DNA from 2 places in the Geobacillus sp. Sah69 genome. Region 2 is predicted to be linked to the other one. Evidence: riboswitches for the same ligand, from Rfam matches in the RefSeq annotation. Region 2 holds a riboswitch; the other holds the start of a gene.
The links. A riboswitch is a leader RNA that binds a small molecule or an ion and turns the genes downstream of it on or off. The one in region 2 is predicted to bind S-adenosylmethionine.
Positions count from the first base shown of each region.

Region 1: linked by a shared signal. The riboswitch ahead of AP057_RS11650 (bifunctional homocysteine S-methyltransferase/methylenetetrahydrofolate reductase) and the one ahead of AP057_RS01060 (hypothetical protein) in region 2 are both predicted to bind S-adenosylmethionine.

Region 1 is NZ_LLKS01000048.1:27,044-33,068, forward strand. It holds gene AP057_RS11640 (IS66-like element ISBst12 family transposase) at 1-363, opposite strand, end outside; gene AP057_RS11645 (zinc-ribbon domain-containing protein) at 532-954, shown strand; SAM riboswitch class I at 1,046-1,147, shown strand; gene AP057_RS11650 (bifunctional homocysteine S-methyltransferase/methylenetetrahydrofolate reductase) at 1,217-3,064, shown strand; gene metH (methionine synthase) at 3,057-6,025, shown strand, end outside.
Region 2 is NZ_LLKS01000009.1:328-10,287, forward strand. It holds partial or broken gene AP057_RS01030 (transposase) at 1-102, shown strand, start outside; partial or broken gene AP057_RS15860 (transposase) at 188-359, shown strand; gene AP057_RS01035 (ABC transporter ATP-binding protein) at 526-1,551, shown strand; gene AP057_RS01040 (ABC transporter ATP-binding protein) at 1,538-2,464, shown strand; gene opp4B (oligopeptide ABC transporter permease) at 2,483-3,451, shown strand; gene AP057_RS01050 (ABC transporter permease) at 3,473-4,381, shown strand; gene opp4A (oligopeptide ABC transporter substrate-binding protein) at 4,395-6,179, shown strand; SAM riboswitch class I at 6,230-6,334, shown strand; gene AP057_RS01060 (hypothetical protein) at 6,418-6,741, shown strand; partial or broken gene AP057_RS01065 (VOC family protein) at 6,758-7,141, shown strand; gene AP057_RS01070 (PaaI family thioesterase) at 7,242-7,724, shown strand; gene AP057_RS01075 (hypothetical protein) at 7,759-8,001, shown strand; gene AP057_RS01080 (PaaI family thioesterase) at 7,985-8,401, opposite strand; gene hutG (formimidoylglutamase) at 8,672-9,640, shown strand; gene AP057_RS01090 (helix-turn-helix domain-containing protein) at 9,645-9,960, shown strand, end outside.

The DNA.
Region 1 (6,025 bases), on a different contig from region 2:
ACATCCTTGACACGTATGCACACGGTGGACGACACGATGATGTGGATGTTCCACTTGACGGAGCGTCTTCCCCTCATGTCCCTCTTGCCCACCAGGCTTTTTGCCAGACGGCTCGCGGGAGGAACGCTTTTTCTCAAAACGGTCAGAAGATGGGGGCAAATGGCTATTGGAGCTGTTTTTTTTCGTGCGTGCTTCCAGCTCTTGAACACGGTACTTCAGTTGTTCATTTTCTTTGCGTAGTTGTTTGTTTTCGTGACGCAAATGTTCATTTTCTTGAARGAGTTGATGAATGAGCTGTTTTTGTTGTTGYACTTTGCCGATTAAGCCCTCAACTGTAAATACAGCTTGTTGTACCGTCAACATGTGATTCACCTCCTTGTCTATCAATATTCACATCATAGACAGGAAAAGCAAAAAATATTCAGCTCACTTTATGATGTGGCTGAATAGTTACCGTCATCCCATGTTTCCTACATCATCATATGGTATAATAATCCCAACCAACATGAAACGAATGGAGAAGGAATCCACTTGAAAAGCATCAAACCCGGCCGCGGCCCGTCGATGCAAGGGCTGTTCGGCAGCATCGCCGCTGTGTTGTTCGGCATCTTTTGGATGGTGATGACCTTCTCCATCACCGCGGACTCGCCGTTTCCCGCCGCCCGCTTTTTTCCGTTTTTCGGCCTTGTCGTCATCGCCATCGGTGTATTTCAAGCAATTTACCATTACAAAAATGCGACGGGAAAACAACGCATGTCCTTATTGGACATTGTCGTCAGCGAGAAAGAGCCCGACCCACTGAACGTCCGATTTGGAGGCGAAGAGAAAACAAACAAGTATTGCCCATACTGCGGAGAACATGTGCAGCGTGATTTTCAGTTTTGCCCCCGATGCGGGAAAGCGCGAGCCCTTGACGCGAGCCGCTCTTTTTATCTGAATCTCTTTAACTTTTGAAATTTCCTTCTTCACCGTATTGAATAATTTCAAAAAATACATTAAATTATATAGTAATAGTCAAGACGAAATAAACAACCGCATACGGACATTCTTATCAAGAGAGGGGGAGGGACTGGCCCGGTGAACCCTCAGCAACCTGGCCGCGGCCAAGGTGCTAAATCCAGACAGGCAACAGCCTGGAAGATAAGAAGAAGCGAACGAAAAGTCTTCTTCTTAGAAGGCTTTTTTCTTTTACTACAACGAAATGGGGGAATCAAACGTGGGGCTGCTCGATGAGTTGAAACAACGCATTCTCATCGCCGACGGAGCGATGGGGACGCTGTTATATTCGCATGGCGTCGACCGTTGTTTTGAAGAATTGAATCTATCGAATCCAGACGAAATCATTCATATTCATGAAGCGTATATCGCGGCGGGCGCCGATGTCATTCAGACGAATACATACGGCGCCAACTATGTGAAACTCGCGCGCTACGGCTTGCAAGACGAGGTGCCGGCGATCAATCGGGCCGCTGTAAGACTGGCGAAGCAAGCAGCCAATGGGGGGGCGTACGTGCTCGGAACGATCGGAGGGCTGCGCACGTTAAACAAAAGCGTCGTACCGCTTGACGAAGTGAAACGGACGTTTCGCGAGCAGCTGTTTGTGCTGCTTGCCGAAGGGGTTGATGGTGTGCTGCTGGAGACGTATTACGATTTGGAAGAGTTGGAGACGGTGCTTGCCATCGCGCGCAAAGAGACGGACTTGCCGATTATCGCCCATGTGTCGCTCCATGAAGTCGGCGTTTTGCAAGACGGCACGCCGCTCGCGGACGCCCTTAGCCGCCTGGAGGCGCTCGGGGCCGATGTTGTCGGGCTCAACTGCCGGCTTGGTCCGCACTATATGATTCAGTCGCTTGAGGAAGTGCCCCTGCCCAATCGCGCATTTTTGTCGGCGTATCCGAACGCGAGCCTCCCGGATTACCGCGACGGCCGGCTTGTCTATGAAACGAACGCGGAATATTTTGAAGAGGCGGCCAAAGCGTTCCGCGATCAAGGGGTGCGCTTGATCGGCGGGTGCTGCGGCACGACGCCGAAACATATTGAGGCAATGGCAAAGGCGCTCGCCGACCGGACGCCGGTGACGGAAAAAACGGTGAAGCGGCGCACAGCATCTGTATCGGTGCAAGCCGATCGGCCCGCGCCGACTCCGCTTCCCGAGCTCGCCCGCACGCGCCGCTCGGTCATTGTCGAACTCGATCCGCCGAAGCAACTCGGCATTGACAAGTTTCTCGCTGGGGCGAAAGCGCTCCATGACGCCGGCATCGACGCGCTGACGTTAGCTGACAACTCACTTGCCACGCCGCGCATCAGCAACGCCGCTGTCGCCACGATCATCAAGGAGCAGCTCGGCATCCGCCCGCTTGTGCATATTACATGCCGCGATCGCAATTTGATCGGCCTGCAGTCGCATTTGATGGGCTTGCATACGCTCGGCATCACCGACGTGCTCGCCATTACCGGCGACCCGTCGAAAATCGGCGACTTCCCAGGAGCAACGTCGGTGTATGATTTATCATCGTTCGATTTGATCCGCTTGATCCGCCAGTTTAACGAAGGGCTGTCGTACTCGGGCAAACCGCTTGGGCAAAAAACGAACTTCTCGATCGGCGCTGCGTTCAACCCGAACGTCCGCCATTTGGATAAAGCAGTTGAGCGAATGGAGAAAAAAATTCAATGCGGCGCCCACTATTTCTTGACCCAGCCGGTTTACTCGGAAGAAAAAATCGTGCAAATATACGAAACAACGAAACATCTCGCCACGCCGATCTACATCGGCATTATGCCGCTTGTGAGCGCGCGCAACGCCGACTTTTTGCATCATGAAGTGCCGGGGATCACTCTGTCGGACGAGATTCGCGCCCGCATGGCCGCCTGCAGCGGCGACCCAGTAGAAGCGGCGCGCGAAGGAATTGCCATCGCCAAATCGCTCATTGACGCGGCGTTTGATTTGTTTAACGGCATTTATTTGATCACGCCGTTCTTGCGCTACGACATGACGGTCGAGCTCGTCCGCTACATTCACGAAAAAGAAGCGGCCGCCAAAGAAAGGAAGGTTGTTCATGGCTAACGTCACCTTAGAACAGCAACTGCAAAGAAAAATTCTTGTCATCGATGGCGCCATGGGCACGATGATCCAAAACGCCAACCTATCGGCCGCCGACTTTGGCGGCGAGGCGTATGAAGGGTGCAACGAATATTTGACCCTCACCGCCCCGCATGTTATCCGCCGCATTCACGAAGCGTACCTAGAAGCCGGTGCTGATATCATTGAAACGAACACGTTCGGGGCGACGCGCATTGTGCTTGACGAATATGGCCTCGGTCATTTGGCGCTTGAGCTGAACATCGAAGCGGCCAAACTCGCCAAACAAACGGCTGAGTCGTTCTCCACCCCGGACTGGCCGCGCTTTGTCGCCGGTTCGATGGGGCCGACGACGAAAACGTTGTCGGTGACAGGCGGCGCAACGTTTGAAGAACTCGTTGCCGCCTACGAAGAACAAGCGCGCGGACTGCTCTTAGGAGGCGTCGACCTTCTCCTACTCGAGACGTGCCAAGATACGCTGAATGTCAAAGCCGGTTTTCTCGGCATTTCGAAGGCGTTTGAGGCGGTCGGTCGCCGCGTGCCGCTCATGATTTCCGGCACGATCGAACCGATGGGCACGACACTCGCCGGGCAGGCGATCGATGCGTTTTTCATCTCGGTGCGCCATATGAAGCCGATCGCCGTCGGCTTAAACTGCGCGACAGGCCCCGAGTTTATGACCGACCATTTGCGCACGCTCGCCTCGCTCGCTGACACGGCGGTCAGCTGCTACCCGAACGCCGGTCTGCCGGATGAGGAAGGCCGCTACCATGAAACGCCGGAGATGTTGGCAGAGAAAATCCGCCGCTTTGCCGAAAAGGGATGGATCAACATCGTCGGCGGGTGTTGCGGCACGACGCCGGACCATATTCGCGCCATCGCCGAAGCGGTGCGCGGCATCCCGCCGCGGGCGATCCCGTCTTCGTTTGACGTCCACGCCGTCTCCGGCATCGAGGCGCTCATTTATGAGGAAACGATGCGCCCGCTCTTTGTCGGCGAGCGGACAAACGTCATCGGCTCGCGCAAATTCAAGCGCCTCATCGCCGAAGGGAAATACGAAGAAGCGGCGGAAATCGCCCGCGCACAAGTGAAAAACGGCGCCCATGTCATCGACATTTGCCTCGCCGACCCAGACCGCGACGAACTCCATGACATGGAGCAGTTCGTCCGCGAAGTCGTGAAAAAAGTGAAAGTGCCGCTTGTCATCGATTCAACCGACGAGCGCGTCATCAAGCGCGCCCTCACCTACTCGCAAGGGAAAGCGATCATCAATTCGATCAACTTGGAAGACGGCGAGGAGCGGTTTGCGAAAGTCGTTCCTCTCTTGCACAAATACGGCGCCGCTGTCGTCGTCGGCACGATCGATGAACAAGGAATGGCGGTCACCGCCGAACGGAAGCTGGAAATTGCCTTGCGTTCGTATGACTTGCTCGTGAACCGCTACGGGGTGCCGGCGCGCGACATCATTTTCGATCCGCTCGTCTTCCCGGTCGGCACCGGTGATGAGCAATACATCGGCGCGGCGAACGAAACGATCAAAGGCATTCGCCTCATTAAAGAGCAACTGCCGGAGTGCTTGACGATGCTCGGCATCAGCAACGTCTCGTTCGGCTTGCCGCCGGCCGGGCGCGAGGTGCTCAACTCCGTCTTTTTGTACCATTGCACGCAAGCTGGGCTCGATTATGCGATCGTCAACACTGAGAAGCTTGAGCGGTTCGCCTCGATTCCGGAAGAGGAAGTGCGGATGGCCGAAGCGCTTTTGTTTGACACGAGCGATGAAACATTAAACACCTTTATCGAATTTTACCGAAGCAAAATCACCGCCGCCAAGCCGGCTGAGGAGAACTTGAGCTTGGAAGAGCGGCTCGCCCGCTACGTCATTGAAGGGTCGAAAGACGGGCTCATTCCCGATTTGGAAAAGGCGCTTGAGACCTACTCCGATCCGCTGTCCATCATCAACGGTCCGCTCATGGCCGGCATGGATGAAGTCGGGCGGCTGTTCAACAACAACCAGCTTATCGTCGCTGAAGTATTGCAAAGCGCGGAAGTGATGAAAGCGGCCGTCGCCTTTTTAGAGCCGTATATGGAAAAGAAAGAAGGAAGCACAAAAGGAAAAGTCATTCTCGCCACCGTCAAAGGCGATGTCCATGACATCGGCAAAAACTTGGTCGACATCATTTTAAGCAACAACGGCTACGAGGTGATCGACCTCGGCATTAAAGTCGCTCCGCAGCAACTCATTGAAGCGGTGCGCGAACATCAGCCCGACATCATCGGGTTGTCGGGCTTGCTTGTCAAATCGGCCCAACAGATGGTCGTCACCGCCCAAGATTTGCGGCAAGCCGGCATCTCAACGCCCATTTTAGTCGGCGGCGCCGCCTTGACGCGCAAATTTACCGAAAACAAAATCGCACCCGAATACGACGGCGTCGTCCTGTACGCGAAAGACGCCATGGACGGGCTCGCGCTCGCCAACCAACTCCAGCAAGGCGAGATTGACTACAAGAAAAAAGAAGCGACCGAAAACGAGCCGACACGGCCAACGGCGGTCGCCACCGCGTTCAAATCGAACGTCTCGACCGATGTGCCGGTGTATGTCCCGGCCGACCTCGAGCGCCACGTGCTGCGAAACGTGCCGCTTGACCATGTGTTGCCGTACGTCAACTGGCAAATGGTGCTCGGCCACCACCTCGGCTTGAAAGGAAAAGTGAAGCGGCTGCTTGAAGAACGGGACGAAAAAGCGTTGGCGTTAAAAGCGGTCGTCGACGAACTCGTTGCCGAAGCGAAAGAACGCGGCTGGATTCAACCCGCCGGCGTCTACCGCTTCTTCCCGGCGCAAAGCGACGGCAACCGCGTCTACGTTTACGATCCGGTTGATCGCAAAACTGTGCTCGAGACGTTCGACTTTCCGCGCCAACCGCGGGCGCCGCATCTTTGCCTCGCCGA
Region 2 (9,960 bases):
AATGGCGCATTAAACATCTTAAAGAAAAGTAAAGCTGTAGACCTGAGTGTCTTATGCTCTAGCGGCGAAGTGGACACGCCTCAAAGAATAAGGATTGCTTGAAGCAGTCAAACTTCTTTGGAAGCCCCCACTTCAAATTTTCGCTAGAAAATTAAGTGGGGGTAGTTCACTGTCCAAAAAATAGTGGTTGAAACGAACAGACGAAATCATATCGTGCATTTTAATCCCCTTATTCAAACGGGAAAATGGAGGGAACAAATAACAAGATCAAGCTGATGAAACGTCGGGGATACGGATACAGAAATATCCAGCGTTCTGCATGGCGGGTTCGGCTAGAAACAGCTAACATACTTTCATGACAGGTGCAAGTACAACTTTTGGTGATGAACCTTTCTATAAATATTGAATTTACGAAAAAAAATGATAGAATACTAATTGAATTTACAAAAAAAAATGATAGAATATTATCTAAATATTATATATAGCCTAAAATTTAGTAATACTAACAAAAGGGAGAAGGACACATTGGCAAAGCAAACGTTATTGGAAATTGAGGAGCTGCGAGTCTCTTTCCGCATCGGTGATGACTATTATGCGGCGGTCGACGACGTTTCGCTGGCGATCGGAGAGAACGAAGTCGTCGCTCTCGTCGGGGAGTCGGGTTGCGGCAAAAGCGCACTCGCTTTGTCGATCATGGGTCTCCACCCGCCCGAAAAGACAAAAATTGAGGGGCGCCTGCACTTTAAAGGGACAAATTTGCTGTCGCTCTCCGTTGCCGAACTCAATCGCATCCGCGGCAAAGAAATCGGGATGATCTTTCAGGATCCGTTAACGGCGCTCAATCCACTCATGACGGTCGGCCGGCAGATCGAAGAAAGCATGGATTACCATCTGCGGCTGTCAGCAGCCGAAAAAAAGAAGCGAACGATCGTCTTGCTTCGCAAAGTCGGCATTCCGGAGCCGGAAAAGGTGTACCACCGTTATCCGCACGAGTTGTCCGGGGGGATGCGGCAGCGGGTCGTCATCGCGATCGCCATCGCCTGCGAGCCCGCCCTGCTCATCGCCGATGAACCGACAACGGCGCTTGATGTGACGATTCAGGCGCAGATCATAGGGCTGCTCAAAGAGTTGCAGCAGCAAATGAAAACGAGCATTATTTTAATCACGCATGATTTGGGGGTGGTGGCGGAAATGGCGGACCGTGTGGCGGTCATGTATGCTGGGGAAATCGTTGAGTTAGCGGACGTCGATACCATTTTTCACCGTCCGCTTCATCCATACACTCGCTCATTGTTGCAGTCGATCCCGTCTGCGCAGACGAAAAAGGAACGACTCCACGTCATCCAAGGGATCGTTCCGCCGCTGCATAAACTGCCGCGGCGCGGCTGCCGCTTCCAGCCGCGCATCAGCTGGATTGGGGCGGATAAGCACGAATCGGATCCGAAGTTGCGGGAAGTGGAGCCGGGGCACTGGGTGCGTTGCACATGTTACCAACATTTTTATTTTCCCGATGATCAAACGGTAGGTGGAATCGGCTATGGCGCTTCTTAACGTCAACCATTTGAAAGTATACTATCCGGTGCGCGGCGGTTTTTTTCGCCGGGTGGTCGACCATGTCCGCGCGGTGGACGATGTCAGTTTCACGCTGAACAAAGGGGAAACGTACGGGCTCGTCGGCGAGTCCGGCTGCGGCAAGACGACGACAGGGCGCACGATTATCGGTTTGATCCGCGCCACGGCCGGGGAAGTGCTGTTTGAAGGGACGGATTTGACAAAGCTTCGCCGCCGCGAGTTTCATCCGTATCGGAAAGACATCCAGATGATTTTCCAAGATCCGTATTCTTCGCTCAATCCGCGCAAACGTGTGCTCGACATTGTCGCCGAGCCGCTCCGCAATTTTGAACGCCTGTCCCCGCAAGAGGAGCGGCAGAAGGTGCAATACGTTTTAGAGCGGGTCGGCTTGAGCGCGGAGTCGATTTACAAATATCCGCATGAATTTTCCGGCGGACAGCGCCAACGCATCGGCATTGCGCGGGCGCTCACGCTCAATCCGAAGCTCATCATCGCCGATGAGCCGGTGTCGGCGCTTGATGTGTCGGTGCAGGCGCAAGTGTTGAATTTCATGAGAGAAATCCAGCAGGAGTACGGGCTGACGTATTTGTTCATCAGCCATGATTTAGGGATCATTCGGCATATGTGCGACCGCATCGGCATTATGTACCGCGGCCGGCTCGTGGAGGAAGGGACGAGCGAGGAGATTTTTACGAATCCTCAACATATTTATACGAAACGTCTGCTCTCCGCCATTCCGAACGCCGATCCGCGCGAACGCGGCCGGCAGGAGGCGCTTCGCCGCGAAGTGGAAAAAGAATATGAGCAGTCGTATTCCCGCTATTTTGATGCAAACGGCCGGGCTCACCCGCTCAAGCCGATTTCGCCGACGCACTCGGTGGCCATTCCGTAAAGAGGGGAAGACGGGAAGATGCTGAAATTTATTTTACGGCGAATCCTCATTATGATTCCGCAATTGTTTTTGCTGAGCGTCCTCATTTTCTTGCTGGCGAAGGCGATGCCGGGCGATGCGCTGACGGGGCAGCTGGCGGCCAACCCGAAAATGGATCCGCAGACGCTTGAGGAAATGCAGGAAAAACTTGGCTTGAATGATCCGGTACATATTCAATACATCCGTTGGGTGAAAAACATGCTGCAAGGGGATCTCGGCCTTTCCTATACCCACCAGCAGCCGGTCACTGATCTGCTGGCCGGACGGATCGGGAATACGGTGTTGCTGTCGGCGGCGATTTTAATTTTGACGTACTTGATTGCCATTCCGCTTGGCATCGTGTCGGGGCGATGGACAGATACATGGGCTGATAAGCTGATCGTCGGCTACAGCTATCTCGGGTTTGCCACGCCGCTGTTCATTTTTGCTTTGCTCATGCTGTTTATTTTCGGCTTTCACCTTGGCTGGTTTCCAACCGGCGGCAGCGTGGACGTTCAGGTCGAGGAAGGGACGCTCGCTTACTATTTAAGCAAATTGAACCATCTCATGCTTCCGGCGTTGTCGGGAGCGCTCATCAACACGGTCGTTACGATTCAATATTTGCGCAGCGAAATCGTCGATACGAAAGTGAAAGATTTCGTGAAAACGGCGCGGGCGAAAGGCGTGCCGGAGCGGCACATCTATTGGCGCCATATTTTGCGCAATTCGTTTTTGCCGATCGCGGCGTTTTTAGGGTATGAGATCACCGGGCTTGTCGGCGGTTCCGTGTTTTTGGAGTCGATCTACAGCTATCCGGGGCTTGGCCAGCTGTTTTTGCAGTCGATTATGCAGCGGGATTACAGCGTCGTGACGGCGCTCGTCATGATTTCCGGCCTGGCGACGCTGGTGGGCACGCTGTTGTCGGACATCATTTTGAGTGCGGTCGACCCGCGCATCCAGATTGAGTAGGGAAGGAGGAAGGCAGCTGACATGAAAGCGGAAATCAGCGGCCCAACGCCGGCCGGAGCGAACATCGAGAAAAGCCCTTCCGCCTTTTCGATCATGTGGCGGGAGGTGGTTCGGGATCGGCTCGCGCTTGGTTCGCTCATCATTTTAGGAATCCTTTTGTCGATCGTCTATGGCGTGTCGCTCTTTTTGGATCAAGAGGAAATCGTGAAAGTGGATTTTCTTTCCATCTATTCTCCGCCGTCAGCGGAACACTGGCTTGGCACAGACTACGGAGGGCGCGACGTGTTTGGCCAGCTCATCATCGGCGCCCGCAATTCGTTTACGATCGGGCTGGCCATTACGCTCATCACTGGGGCGATCGGCCTCATTGTCGGATTGGTGGCTGGCTATTTCGGCGGCTGGATTGACAATGTCATTATGCGCATCATCGATTTTATTCTCGTTCTGCCGTTTTTGATGCTCGTTATTGTTTTTGTCGCCATTGTGCCTAAATATAATGTATTGACGTTCATTTTGATCATGAGCGCGTTTTTGTGGACGGGCAAAGCCCGGCTGATCCGCGCCAAAACGCTGACCGAGCGCGAGCTGGATTATGTCAGCGCGTCAAAAACGCTCGGCACGCCAGATTGGAAAATCATTATTTTTCAAATTTTGCCCAACCTCAGCTCGATCATTATCGTCAATTTGACGTTAAATTTGGCGGGCAACATCGGCATCGAGTCCGGGCTCACGTATCTTGGCTTCGGGCTGCCGGAGAGCACGCCGAGCTTAGGGACGTTGGTCAGCTATGCGACCAACCCGGATGTTTTGCAAAACAAATGGTGGGTTTGGTTGCCTGCGTCATTGCTTATTTTAGTGATGATGCTGTGCATAAATTTCATCGGCCAAGCGCTGAAACGTGCGGCTGATGCAAGACAACGACTAGGATAAGGGGGAAGAAAATGTGAAGAGAAAATGGCTGGCGGCTCTCGCCGCGCTCTTGCTCGTGCTCGCCGGGTGCACGGGCAAATCCGACACAACGAGCGGAAAGGGCAACAATAACGAAAAACCGGCGGCTCAGAAGGAAGACATCAGCAAATTCCCGATGACGGTGAAAAACGACGGGAAAATCATCGATGGCGGCGTGTTGAAATACGGCCTTGTGTCCGATACGCCGTTTGAAGGGACGCTCAGCTATGCATTCTACACCGGAGCGCCCGACGCAGAGATTTTGCAATTTTTTGACGAGTCGCTTTTCCGGACGAACGGTGACTATGAAATTACAAATGATGGGGCTGCCACGTATGAGTTGTCGGATGATAAAAAGACGATGACAATCCGTATTAAAGACAATGTGAATTGGCATGACGGCCAGCCGGTGACCGCTGAAGACTTGGAGTATGCGTATTTGGTCATCGGCCATAAAGATTACACCGGCGTCCGTTATGGCGATGCGCTCATCCAAGGGATCGTCGGGATGGAAGAATATCACAGCGGCAAAGCGGATAAAATTTCCGGCATTAAAGTCATCGACAAAAAGACGTTGACGATCACATGGAAACAGGCCAATCCGTCGGTGTTGACTGGCATTTGGGCGTATCCGCTGCCGAAGCATTACTTGAAAGACATTCCGATCAAAGACTTGGCGAAATCGGATAAAATCCGGAAAAACCCGATCGGGTTCGGTCCGTTTAAAGTGAAGAAAATCGTTCCGGGCGAGTCGGTAGAGTTTGTTCGCAATGATGACTACTGGGCTGGCAAACCGAACTTGGAAGGCGTCATTTTGAAAGTCGTCAGCCCGCAAGTCGTCCTGCAAGCGCTGAAAAAAGGCGAAATTGACGTCGCTGAGTTCCCGACTGACCAATATTTGAACGCGAAAGGGACGAAAAACATTCAGTTTATCGGTAAAGTGGATTTGGCGTACAACTATATCGGCTTTAAACTCGGCCATTGGGATGCGAAAAAGCAGGAAAACGTAATGGACAATCCGAAATTCCAAAACAAAAAACTGCGCCAAGCCATGGCGTACGCCATCAACAACCAAGAGGTGGCCGACCGCCTGTATCATGGTTTGCGCTTCCCGGCGACCACGCTGATCCCGCCGTCGTTCCCGGGCTATCATGACAGTTCCATCAAAGGGTATACGTACAATCCGGAAAAAGCGAAACAATTGCTGGATGAAGCGGGATATAAAGATGTGGATGGCGATGGCCTCCGCGAAGATCCAAACGGCAAAAAATTCAAGATCAACTTCTTGGCGATGAGCGGTGGGGACATCGCTGAACCGCTGGCCAAATTTTATATGCAATGCTGGAGAGATGTGGGCCTCGATGTTCAGCTTGTAGACGGACGCTTGGCGGAGTTCAACTCCTTCTACGATATGGTCGAAAAAGACGATCCGAAAGTGGATGTCTACGCCGCCTCTTGGGGAACTGGAACGGACGTCGACCCGTACGGATTGTACGGCCGCAACGCCATGTTCAACTACTCGCGTTGGGTGAACGAGAAAAATGATGAGCTGCTGGAAAAAGGCCATTCCGAACAGGCGTTTGACAAAGAATATCGTCGGAAAATTTACAGTGAATGGCAAAAGCTGATGAACGAAGAAGTGCCGGTCATCCCGACGTTGTATCGTTCCGCCATCTATGCGGTCAACAACCGTGTCGCCAACTTTACGGTTGACCCGAGCTCGAAGCTGACGTGGAAAGATGTCGGCGTCACGTCCGAGCAACCGGAAGTCGAACAATGACGATTGTTGCCTTTGATGATGTACGATAAGATAGAAGATAAATTGCATACGTCTTATCAAGAGTGGGCGAGAGAACGGGCTTGATGACCCCACAGCAACCTGCCGCAGGCAAGGTGCTAACACCCGCAAAGCGGTTTCGCTTTGGATGATAAGAACGGCTCATGACCCCTTTCGCATCATTCCGAGGCGAAGGGGGTTTTTGTCGATAGGGGGTGAAGGGGGAATAGTGAAGAGGGACATGTCGATCCGAGCTTGCATGGCCGCTCATCTCCCTGCCGCTGCGTTCGCCGTTTGTGTCATGCGCTGTGTGCAGGCGGAGCTCATCCGGTTTGACTCTAAGGCGGCGGTGCATGTCGACCGTGGGGACGGATACGTTCATTTGTATGGGGAAGCGCAAGGAACAGCCTTTTCGTTGTTGTTGACCAACAGTGAGGCGGACGAATGGAAGGCGGACGGACCGTACGCCCTTGACCGCTACATATGGACAGAGCTTGGGAAAAAAGGGATTTTCCCGATGCAGATGACGCCGTATTTACAAGCAGTATGGTTAATGGAGTCATAGAAAGGAAGAGGGACGAATGGCAGTCAAAAAATTTGAGCATGTCGGCATTCAAGTGAAAGACATCGAGGCATCGAAAGCGTTTTATCAAAACGTCGTCGGCTTGGAGCTGCTCGACGAAATGATTCATACGAACGGCACGATGAAATTGGCGTTTTTAGGGATTGACGGCTCGATCATTGTCGAGCTGATCGAAGGATACAATCCGGATTTGCCGACGGAAGGAAAAGTGCACCACGTGGCGTTTACGGTCGAAGGCATTGAGCAGGAGAAAGAACGGCTTTAGTCGCTCGGCGTCCCGCTAGTGTGGGATGAAATTACAACGCTCCCAAACGGGGCGAAATACTTATTTTTCCTTGGCCCGGACGGCGAATGGATCGAGTTTTACGAGCCGGCGCAATGAACGAAGGGGAAGGCGGCCATCGGTATGGCCGCCTTTTGCCGTGCAAGAAGGAAAATAGGGAGTGCACCGCGTATAGGTAAAGGGGAGAGGAGGAGAACAGATGGAGCCGCAAGTCATTCGCGCCATTCAAGACGACTACCCTGATGAATTCGCCTGGTGCTACGGCTGCGGACGGTTGAATGAACAAGGCCACCATTTCCGCACCGGGTGGCGGGGCGACAAAACGGTGACGGTGTATACGCCGCGTCCGGAACATACGGCGATTCCAGGGTTTGTGTACGGCGGGCTGATCGCCTCGCTCATCGACTGCCATGGCACCGGGTCGGCGGCGCTCGCCTTGCATCGGAAAAACGGCCATGAGCCGGGAAGCGGGGAAACGCCGCCGCGCTTTGTCACCGCGTCGCTTCACGTCGACTTTGTCAAGCCGACGCCGCATGGCGTGCCGCTTGTCGCCGTCGGAACGGTGACGGAGATTCACCCGAAAAAATGGCAAGTGGATACCGAGGTGTTCGCCAACGGCGAACTGTGCGCCCGCGGGCAAGTCGTCGCGGTCGTCATGCCGAAAACGTTTGTCCAGGGATGACAAGCAAACGAAAAGCGCCGGAGGGCGGCTGTTTTTGACAGCGCTTTCTCCGGCGCTTCGCTCGTTGCGCTCGATCCCGCTTGGGAAAAAGCGGACATCTTCACAAGTGACATGTTCATCCTTGGATGGCGGGGCGAAACAGGTTGCCGATCGAACGCTTCTAGGCATGACTGCTGCCAACAGCCCGATTCAGTTGGACCGGTTTGGCGTCTGCCTCGGCGCCAGCGTTTCACTTCCCTTCCATAAACGAAAGCGCTTTTTTATGGTTTATCCATAATCAGCACCGAGGAGGTCGCGCTCGCCACTTCTTTGCCGTTTTGCCGGACGACGGCAGTCACGTAGGCGACAGTTTTCCCGAACTTTTCCACTCGCGCTTCCACTTCAGCTTCCCCTGCCGCCGCTGGGCGGTGAAACGTCGTCTGCAAGTTGATGGAGGCGTGCATTTGGTCATCGCGAAGCAAGGTGGTCACCGCATACGCCATGAGAATATCCGCCGCCGCTCCGACGAACCCGCCCATGATCACCCCGTTGCCGTTGAGGAGCGATTCATGGATCGTCCATACCCCTTTCGCATAGCCGTCTCGGGCTTCCGTCAGGCGGACGCCGAGAGTTTCGTCGCATGGGGGCGGCGCGCTTTTTCCGGCAATGACGTCATGCAAGTTGGTAATTGGCTTCATCTCGAACATCCTTTCTGTCATCCATTGCGTTTCCATGAAAATGGGGTCATTTTCATGCCCGGATGGAGGGCAAAACGCCGCCCGCGGATCGTTTCGGTGAACATCATGGATCCTAAAGTAGCGATTTTCATCGGGTGGTGAGCGAAATGAGCTCATGGATGTTTTATTCGCCAAACGGCGGCGATTTCCTCTTTTCGCGTGCATGGGGAGGAGAACGGCAAAGCTGTGGCGAAAGAAACAAGCAGCGGATGATGGAAAGGAGATGGTCTCATGTATCAACCGCCAGACGCCGGCCGTTGGACGGGACGGATTGACAGCGTGAGCGATGAGCAGGCGTTTCGCCTTCATCAGCGCATTCGCTTGCTCGATTTGTCCAAGCCATTGGAGACGGTGGAACGAGCGGCGGCATTCATCGGGTTTGCGTGCGACGAAGGAGTGCGCCGCAACCAAGGCCGCCAAGGGGCGAAAGAGGCGCCGGCCGCCGTCAAAGCGGCGCTGGCCCGGCTGCCTTGGCATCTTCCGGAAGGGGTCGTTGTCTATGACGCAGGCGATGTCGTTTGCGTCGATGAACGGCTCGAACAAAGCCAGACTGAACTTGGGAAGGCGGTCGCCCGCCTGCTGAAAAACGGGATGGCGTCTATCGTGATCGGCGGCGGCCATGAGACGGCGTATGGGCATTACTTGGGCGTCCGGGAAGCGCTTGGGACGGATGCCCGCCTTGGCATCCTCAACATTGACGCCCATTTTGATTTGCGCCCGTACGATGACGGCCCGACGTCCGGGACGATGTTTCGGCAAATATTGGATCAAGACGATCGAGTGAGCTATTTCTGCCTTGGCATTCAGCGGCTCGGCAACACGGCAGCGCTGTTTGCGGCGGCCGAGACGTACGGCTGCCGGTACATGCTGGAAGACGAGCTGACCGCAGGGCCGATCGAGGCCGCCTATGAACAAATCGAGGAATTTGCCGCTCATCACGATGCCGTGATGTTGACCATTTGCATGGACGCCATCAGCGCGGCCGCCGCGCCGGGGGTGAGCGCGCCGTCGCCGTTTGGGCTCGCCCCGTCTCTGGCGCGCGCGCTCATCCGCCGAATCGTTTCCCATCCGAAAACGATCAGCGTCGATCTTTGCGAAGTCAATCCACTCTGGGATGAAGGCGGAAAAACGGTGGCGTTGGCCGCCGCCTTTTGCATGGAAGCGCTCCTTCATTTTCAACGCTTGCAGCCAAGGCGGTGAGAACGTGAAATTGGTCATTGCCGAACGGGACGACAAGGAACGAGAAGCGATCCGCTGGCTCGTTTCCGCGTATTCCTTGCCGATTGAGCGGATGTATACGGCGGCTACGGTCGAGGAGATGATGGCGTTTCTTGAGCGGGAGGCGCCGGAGCTGTTGTACGTCGAACTCGACATGATTCCGTATGAACGATGGCCGCAGGCGACCGCCCACGTCCGCTTGTTTTGCCAACGCGTGATTGCCGCAACGGCCGAGGCGACGTTCGCACGGGCGAAACAAGCCATCGACTGGCAATGCGTCGATTTGCTTGTCAAGCCGCTTG